4 regions of the Leptolyngbya sp. BL0902 genome follow, and region 1 is predicted to be linked to each of the others. Evidence: predicted binding sites of a transcription regulator. Region 1 holds the regulator's gene; each other region holds the start of a gene.
What was found. Region 1 encodes NtcA, which controls nitrogen genes in cyanobacteria. Its sites were predicted from a motif close to TTTGTANNNNNNNNTACAAA; they were not measured.

Region 1 (2,203 bases):
ATCATTTCTTCGATATGCTGCGCCCGGTCGGCGGCGTAGAGCAACAGTTCCGCCCGTGGAGCAATGGCCACCTCCCCATAATCTTCCAACAAGAGCCGCCGCAGCCCTATCCCTAGGTCTGTGCCACCGGGTTCGCGGGTCGTCAGTAATTCGGGGATAATCCCCTGGTTTTGTAGCGCTTGAAAAGCCGCACTCTGCGCCAAACTTTCCCGCAACTGCTGAAGCTGGGTAGACTTGCCGCAGCCCTCCACCCCCTCAAATACAATTAGCTTTCCCCGCATAACTTACCCCGCACAGTTCCCCCCTCACACAAAGCCCGTAGGTTAGGGGCCACAACGCACAACCCAACACCCACAAGCCCAGCCATAACGGCAGGATTAACGGTGGGCAATGCCCACCCTACGGTAATAGGAGGATGGAATCAAGTTTGGTAGAGTGCATTCGCGGAGCAATGCACCACTGAGGAACTAGCACCATCAAGGGTCATAGGTGCCCTGATAGGTGCTGAAAAGGCGATACCCCGGCAAAACAACTGCAACACCAGCTTTGCTGTGAATAATGCCGGGATCGTCTTTTTCTGGCAAGCTGCCGCCCAGACGCAGCTTAATTGGCCCCAGCCACAGATAAAACCCAGGAATTAGGCAGTCAAGGCTGTAAGCGATGGCCTTTAGCGCGAGATCGGGGCTATCGGAACGCCGGGAGGGCTGCGACTTAGAATTATTAGTCAACATAGCACTGGCCTAACGGCTAAACGCTCACTATCAGTCTAAGCGCAGTCAGCCCTGACCCAAAACAGCCAAGGTTCATTTACTGATACTGATCTTTGAATAGACGACCGACCTAGGTAAACTGCTGGCTGAGATTCACAGGGTCGTGGACGGTGATTTTCTTTTTGTAGATGGAAATCATCCCTTCCTGGCGTAGATCCCCCAGCAGGCGGGTGACGGTGACGCGGGTGGAGCCGATGGCTTCGGCGATGGCCTGGTGAGAGAGTTTGAGGTCGATGGTGATGCCGTCTTGGCTGGGCACGCCAAAGTCGCGGCAGAGAATCAGCAAAAAGCTGACCAGGCGAGATCCCATATCCCGATGGGCCAGGGTTTCGATCATCATTTCCGTTTGCAGGATGCGGGAGGACAGCCCTCGCAGCATCACCATGGCCAGTTCGGGGTTTTCCTCTAGGGCTTGCTCCACCTGTTCGATGGGCACCGATAGCAGCTCAACCGGGGTGAAGGCGACGGAATGGTAGAAGCGGTCGGAGCGGTTTCCGGTAATCAGGGAGAGGACGCCGAATACGCTGTTTTCCCGCAGCAGGGCCACGGTAATTTCTTCACCCGCTTCGTAGACCCGCGATAGCTTGACGGCTCCTTTCAGCAGAAAGTATACCCGCTCCGCCGGATCTCCAGGGAAGAAAATCGTTTTGCCGCGCTCGTAAGACTCTACGACTGGAGGGAAAGCCCCGCCCGAAAGCTGGCGAAAGACATTGGCAAGCGGTTTATCTTGGGTCACTACCATAACGTTTTGCTAAGGCCATCACGGAAACTTCAGCTATTCCTGGGATCCCAGGACTCTTCAAATCCTTGTCCACCTAGAAATCGAGGGATGCTGCGACGTCAATGGATGGACAGCCCTTCTAGCATGGGGCACAGAGTAATGCAAGCGTTCCATGACTTTAGAACACTTAACCTTAACTACCTGGGACGCGTTTGTATAGTGGATTACTTTTTGGCCCTCGCCAGCTATTTTTTGCAGCCAAAGCCACAAAATTTTCAACTTTTTTTTGCGCCTCAAGGCAGAATATCCTCTGAAAAACACCCGGTCAACCTATCTCAACCAGCCTTAACACAAGGGTTTCAGGGATATCCGACTTTTTTGGTCGGGTATAGTTGGTAACGATTTGGTGGTCGTGCTACAGTTCGCTCAACGAAACGCAATGAAGGTCTGAGTAACCCATTCCCCAGGCGTTTCCATCGTTTAAGTTGTTGCAGTTACAGGTTTCTATTCCCATGACGCAGTCCCTCGAACGCCTTGTCACCCAGTCCGCCAAGACCCACGCCCCCACCTTCACCGGGCTGAAGTGTCGCGAGTGCGGCGAAATGTATGAAGCCACCGCTAAGCACGTTTGCGAAGATGTGTGCTTTGGCCCCCTGGAAGTCGCCTACGACTACGACGCCATTCGTCAGCGGGTGTCTCGCAGCAGCATTCA
Region 2 (2,203 bases), on a different replicon from region 1:
GTCCGACAGTTCTAGCCCCAGTTCCTGCATTCGTTTTTGCAGCATAATGCGGCTGGGTGAACCTTCAGGCAGTAATACCCAGGACTCATCTTTTAATTCCTGCAAACTCAGCCAAGGTTGCTGGGCTAGGCGATGGCTAGCGGACACAGCGAGGGAATAGTGAACTGAATCAATGGCGGTTTCGGCGAGGTCGTCAAAGGTGCCATAGCTGAGGTCTGAAATCCCTAGATCTACATCTCCGGCTTTGATGGCTCGGTACAGTTCCTCTGCCGAATTGAACTGCACACAGCGGGTTTGAACGGCTGGATAACGCCGTCGATAGTCGTATAGTACCGACGGCAACCAGTGATCCATCACATCGGCCATGCCACCAAGGGTGAGGGCGCTGTGTTTGCCCTGCTTAATTTCCTCAATTTCAGCCTTGAGCCGCTGCTCTACCTCCAGTAGTTGTGGCCCCTCCGCGAGTAAATATTCCCCCACCTGAGTCAGTTCAATCCGGCGACCAAGGCGATGGAAAAGTGGCGTTTCTAGTTCTGTTTCTAGGGATTTGATTTTGGCACTCACCGCTGGCTGAGTCAAATTTAGGGTGTCGGCAGCTTCGGTAAAGCTCAGGCACTGAGCCACCTCTAGAAACACTTTAAGCTGATAAATTTCCACGGCGGTATGCGTCTTAGGCGCGTAGGGAACTCAACAGAGAAAAACCTTAATGAAGAGCAGTCAGTCTTTATTTTCAGCCATTTCATTGATTAGCATCATTTTAAAAAAATAAAGTGATCTTGTTGTTCTATTCATCATTTCTACAACCTGCTACTTTTTGCAAAAATGACCTATTGCGTTAACGCTCGCATTTATTATGAGATGACTCAAGGAACGTATTGACGGATTATGAGTGCGGATCAATATCCCCAACTTTATGGCTCAGAAAAATTTGTTACCTCCATTCTAAAGGAATCCAGTCTGATTTGCCGATCCTTAAAAGCTTATTAATTCAGGAAAAGATGAGATTATAGATGTCTAATAGATTTTTTTTATGAGTTTATAGAAGGCTGTGATGATCAAACCGTAGTCATCGTTACAAACCGTATTGATAGTGATTTAAGGCTCCCTTAGACTACAGACATGAGGCGCAGAAACCAGGGCAATTCGCTATAGCCCCAGCCTTGATGAATCAAGCAAAGATTTCAATTTCACTGCCGTTTAAGCTGAGGACGTGATTAAGTGAGCATTCAGTATCTGAAAACGGATTTTTTGGTGGTGGGTGGTGGCACTGCTGGCACCATGGCCGCCATTAAAGCGAAACAGGCCAGCCCAGAAAGTGATGTGCTGATTTTAGAAAAGGCCAATATCCGCCGCAGTGGTGCCATTGCCATGGGGATGGATGGGGTAAATACCGCTGTGATTCCCGGTAATTCCACCCCAGAGCAATACGTTCGTGAAATCACCATTGCCAACGATGGCATTGTCAACCAAAAAGCCGTTTATGAAACTGGACGGCTGGGCTTTGAGGTGATTCAAGAACTGGAAAGCTGGGGGGTCAAATTTCAAAAAGACCACGAAGGTAACTACGACCTCAAGCAGGTGCACCGGGTAGGCAAATATGTGCTGCCCATGCCCGAAGGTAAGGATCTTAAGAAAATTCTCGCTCGCCAGGTGAAGCGCCACAAGGTCAACGTCACCAACCGGGTGATGGCCACCCGCGTGATGGTGCAAAATGGCCGCGTCACCGGAGCCGTGGGGCTGGATGTGCGCAACGGCAACATGGTGGTGATTCAGGCTAAGGCGGTGGTGCTCTGCACTGGGGCCTGTGGTCGCCTGGGGCTGCCCGCTTCTGGCTACCTCTACGGCACCTACGAGAACCCCACCAATGCCGGGGATGGCTACTCCATGGCCTACCACGCCGGGGCAGAACTGACCAACATTGAATGCTTCCAAATCAACCCGCTGATTAAGGACTACAACGGCCCCGCCTGCGCCTACGTAGCCAGCCCCTTCGGAGCCTACACCGCCAACGCCGAGGGCCACCGCTTCATTAACTGCGACTACTGGAGCGGCCAGATGATGCTGGAGGTCTACAAAGAGCTGCACTCTGGCAAAGGCCCCGTCCATCTGAAGATGTACCACCTGGACGACGACACGATTTCTGAAATCGAGCGGGTGCTGTGGGACAACGAGCGACCTAGCCGAGGACGCTTCCACGAGGGCC
Region 3 (2,203 bases), 660 kb from region 1:
GGCCAACATCCCCAAGGCTAGCGCCATCGGGTGGAATAGGGGCTGGTTCGGGGCTGATCTGGAGGCCCTGGGATGCAGGCCAATCGCCGCCGATTGGGGCCGACCCAGGTGTGGGGAGAGCCATGGAGATCGCTGGAATTTGGCTGACATCTCCAAACTCCTCTGCGTAGCCCCAGTTGGCGAACAAAACAAGGCAGGGCACTTCAAGCCCCTGGAACACCAAAGCGCTCCGGGGAGCTGGGTAGCGGTTGGGCAGGGTGGCAAGGGTGTCTTGGGCTAGGGTGGCCAGGAGCGGCTGTTGGTCGGTGCTGCTGGCATCAACGTGGATGAGCTGCACCAGGGCATTTTCCCCCAGGATGATTGGCCTCAGGCTGGGGGGAGCCAGGGTTTGGCCCAGGGCTAATGTTGCCGTGAACAAGGGATCGGGGGGGTCTAGTAGACTGGCTCCACCTCCTGGCCGTTCCTTGACAAATTTTTCGTAGTACTTGGTATAGTCCTCGGCCTCGGCAGCCACTAGGGAAGCTTGAAAAGCCTCGTAGCTGGCCATATCTTGCCACAGCGTGAGAGTAGCCATGCGAGTGCCGTTGGTGCTTTGGAACAACGCGAACCGCTCAAATCCGGCGACAGGTTTGTAGAAAGCACGGCTGGTTTTGAGGAGCGCTTTGGCCGTGTCGGCCTGGTTGTCGGGGGTCGTTTCGTAAATCGACAGTACTGCCGATAGGGCCGGATCCTCAAACCGCAGTGAGGGCGATACTTTATCTGCCCAACTGGGTGAGCCCCACCCCACCAAGATCGTCACGGCAAGCAGTAAACCAAATACCAGGCGAACCATGGGGCGAACACCAAAACGACAAGAGGACGCAGGAAAGTCGCTCATCCTCAGCCCTCTCTCCCCAGGAAAAACGCCCTGGGCCAACGCTTTTCAAGCCAATAGTCCCTGGACAGCCTGGGGCGATGGCCGACCTGGACTCGGACTAGCGCTTGGCTCACTATCCTAAACCCCAGGGATAGAAGACATTTGTTCATTTCTATACCGTTTCTGGATACATCATCTTGGAAAGCCAAGCTTGAGAGGCCTCTGGGGGAATACCGCCGTGCTTGTACTGGCAGCTACAGAACCGAGAAGAAGATGGAGCTATAAGCTTGTATACAGTACACCAAGTTGGGCGCTGGACGTGAAGGTTGGTGTATTTCTCCAGTTAGAGCCTACGGGGGAGGCCATAAATCTCTTCCCTAGGGTAGGTGCATAGGGCAAAAAACTTTTCTGAAAGGAGGAGAAATGGAGCAATTTTGTATTGCTCAGCACAAAAAAAAGCTGGCTCCATTGTCATTCTTTTGGCAATTTATCAGCCAAAGGTTTTCCCACAGTTCTCAGTAAGTACCTTTAACAAGCATCCATGCGAGGGGATACATGACACAGGCAGATTATGAGGGTTCTGTTGCCGCAGAACCAGGTGATGACGTTGTTGAGTACAACACAGGTATTCTGTATGGCCTGATGGACAAGCCACCCGTTGGGGAAGCGGCCTTTGTTGCCATGCAGCACGTTTTGGCCTCCTTTGTGGGCATCATTACACCACCGCTGCTGATTTGTTCAGCCCTCGGTGTTGATTCAGTCAATACCAGTTTCGTGATCAGCATGTCGCTGTTTGCCAGTGGTCTCTGCACCTTCATTCAGTGCAAGCGGATTGGCCCCGTGGGCTCTGGTTTGTTGAGTTTGCAGGGTACTAGCTTTGCTTTTTTGGGGCCGATTATTGGCATCGGTACCGCCGCCGTCAACGGCGGTGCTACCCCAGAACAGGCTCTAGCGCTGATCTTTGGGGTTTGCTTTTTCGGCTCGTCAGTGGAAATCATCCTCAGCCGTTTCCTGCATCTCGCGCAGGAAATCATCACGCCGCTGGTGGCCGGAACAGTGGTGATGATCATCGGCCTCAGCCTGATTAAAACCGGGATTTTTAGCCTTGCTGGGGGCGCAGGAGCCAAGCGGGTGAGCGCCATTTTTGCCCAGGAGGGCAATGTCGGCTTGAGCGAGGTCACGGTGGATGGTGTCTTGTTTAAGGCTAGTAATGCCTTTGGCAGTACCCAAAATCTGGCCCTAGGTTTTTTGGTGTTGGCCATCGTTACCGCCCTCACCCTCTCCAGTAATCGGATTCTGCGGATGGGAGCCATTGCCATCGGCCTGATCGTTGGATACGTCATCGCC
Region 4 (2,203 bases), 1.1 Mb from region 1:
AGCAAGCCCATGAGCTTGGTGGCGTAGGCGTTGTTGTAGGCGGCGAAGGCGGTGGTGTGGCTGGCGGTGACGCGATCCCCCAGGCCAGATCGCAGGGCGCAGGCGGCGACGACTTCTAAAAAGCGGGATTGATCGTCGTCAATTTCATCGCAGTGGATATCCACCAGGCGACCGTACTGCTGGGCCAGATCAAAAATGCGGTGGACAGACTGCACCCCGTCCTCGCGGGTGAGTTCGTAGTGGGGAATGCCCCCCACCCCATCGGCCCCCATCTCCATCGCCGTCTCGATCAGGGCGTCGTTGCCGGGACTGCCATAGATGCCGTCCTGGGGAAAGGCCACCACCTGCACGGTGATCCAGTCCTTCACCGCCTCCCGCACCTCCAGCAAGGCTTTTAGGGCGGTGAGGCTGGGTTCGCTAACATCGGCATGGCTGCGGACAAAGAGCGTCCCCTGCTGGGCCAGCAATTTCAGAGTGGCCGTCGCCCGTTGCTTCACATCCTCTAGGGTGAGGGACTGCTTGCGTTCCCGCCAGATGTCGATGCCCTCAAACAGGGTGCCGCTCTGGTTCCAGCGCGGTTCGCCCACGGTGAGGGCCGAGTCTAGGTGGATATGGGACTCCACAAAGGGCGGACTGACGAGCTTTCCCTGTACCGCCAGTTCCTGGCCCCCAAACACCTCTAGCCGAGGCGCAATGGCCTGAATGACACCGTCTTGAATGGCAATATCGACATCTCCATCGTGATTTAAGAGGCGACATTGCCGCAGCACCATTTCCGGCGAGATCATAGCTATACTTCCTAGCTTGGGTGGGATGGGGGATGAGCTAACGAGCCGACCCCACAAACAGCCCCGGCGCGTAGGCTTCGATCACCTTGCCGCTGCGGGTACAGGTAATCATAAGGTAATCGCAGGCATTACACTGGGTGCGCACCAACTGTTCTTTTTGCAAATGATGACGTTCGGCCAAGTGACCACAGTTGGGGCAATGCACCTGTTGAGACATAAAAATCATTTTTGTAATCCTAGCTACTTTAGGGTGCGAAAAAACAAACCTGCGACCTGAATTTCTCCAAAAATAAGCTCGCAACGAACTAGGCCCATTGCGAGGAATTCAGAAAAATACAGTCTTTGATATAGCTCATATTATGACGGCCTTTTCCGGTGGCGACAATGTTATTTTATAAATGCTTAATCTTGTAAACCTCTACATATCGGATGATCCCTGGGGGGATTGGCTGCGATTAGGGCATTTAGCGATTAAGGCCATAGACCACCAAAGGACGGCTAAGGTTTCCAAAAGTCTGCCCTAGGGCAACGGAGGTAGCTCGCCATGATCGCCCTATCGCGCCATCGGTAATCGGCAGAACGGCACCACCCCGATCTTCCAGCGATCCCAAACGGCATGATCACAGGTCAACGCCTTGGCGAGCATGGAGCGGGCGGCTTTTAGCGGGGTACCTAGCCAGATCGCCGGGGACGGATGGGCCGGGGCTTTGGCCAAGGGAAGACCGCAGGCATACAGAACCAGAGCCCCCCTTGCGCTAAGGTAGTGGCGCTCCCAGGAGGTTAAATTCAGCCATGCGCTTTCATATTCAGCACCATACCACCTACCGCTATCCGGAGCCCGTTTTGCTCCAGCCCCACACCCTGCGGCTGCATCCCCGCACCGACGCGGCCCAGCGGGTGAGCTATTTCCACCTAGAGGTCTCCCCGCCCCCGGTGCAGCAAACCGCCCTCCTCGACACCAACGGCAACCACACCCACCGCCTCTGGTTTGATCCTACCCCCGCCCACCAGTTCACGGTAACGACCACCACCGAGGTCGAAACCTATCGCGTCAATCCCTTTGACTATCTCCTAGAGCCCTGGGCCGCTACCCTACCCATTGACTATCCCAGCAGTCTGGTAGCCATCCTCCAGCCCTATCTCAAGCCCATCCTCTACCCCACCACCTCTCCGCGAGCAGCCCAGTTGGCGGCGGATCTGAGCCATGAGGTAGACGGTAACGTTAGCTTTTTTCTTACCACCCTCACCCAGCGTATCTACGATAGTTGTGCCTACACCACCCGCAGCACAGGCGATCCCTGGCCACCGGGCGTAACCTGGGAAAAGCGCCTTGGCAGTTGTCGCGATTTTACGGTGCTGTTTATGGAGGTCTGTCGGTCGGTGGGGCTCGCTGCCCGGTTTGTCAGCGGCTACGA

Region 2: a site for NtcA is predicted at 1,060-1,079, ahead of GFS31_RS20525 (fumarate reductase/succinate dehydrogenase flavoprotein subunit). Genes of this name have one in related genera too.
Region 3: a site for NtcA is predicted at 1,290-1,309, ahead of GFS31_RS00705 (uracil-xanthine permease family protein). Genes of this name have one in related genera too.
Region 4: a site for NtcA is predicted at 1,016-1,035, ahead of GFS31_RS02655 (replication restart DNA helicase PriA). Genes of this name have one in related genera too.

The regions. Positions count from the first base shown of each region.
Region 1 covers NZ_CP046155.1:3,812,207-3,814,409, reverse strand. The annotation lists gene tmk (dTMP kinase) at 1-281, opposite strand, end outside; gene GFS31_RS16945 (hypothetical protein) at 477-731, opposite strand; gene ntcA (global nitrogen regulator NtcA) at 841-1,512, opposite strand; gene thrC (threonine synthase) at 2,004-2,203, shown strand, end outside.
Region 2 covers NZ_CP046158.1:65,826-68,028, forward strand. The annotation lists gene GFS31_RS20520 (LysR family transcriptional regulator) at 1-657, opposite strand, end outside; gene GFS31_RS20525 (fumarate reductase/succinate dehydrogenase flavoprotein subunit) at 1,279-2,203, shown strand, end outside.
Region 3 covers NZ_CP046155.1:163,818-166,020, forward strand. The annotation lists gene GFS31_RS00700 (antibiotic biosynthesis monooxygenase) at 1-832, opposite strand, end outside; gene GFS31_RS00705 (uracil-xanthine permease family protein) at 1,412-2,203, shown strand, end outside.
Region 4 covers NZ_CP046155.1:579,108-581,310, forward strand. The annotation lists gene codA (cytosine deaminase) at 1-788, opposite strand, end outside; gene GFS31_RS02655 (replication restart DNA helicase PriA) at 826-1,014, opposite strand; gene GFS31_RS02660 (transglutaminase N-terminal domain-containing protein) at 1,581-2,203, shown strand, end outside.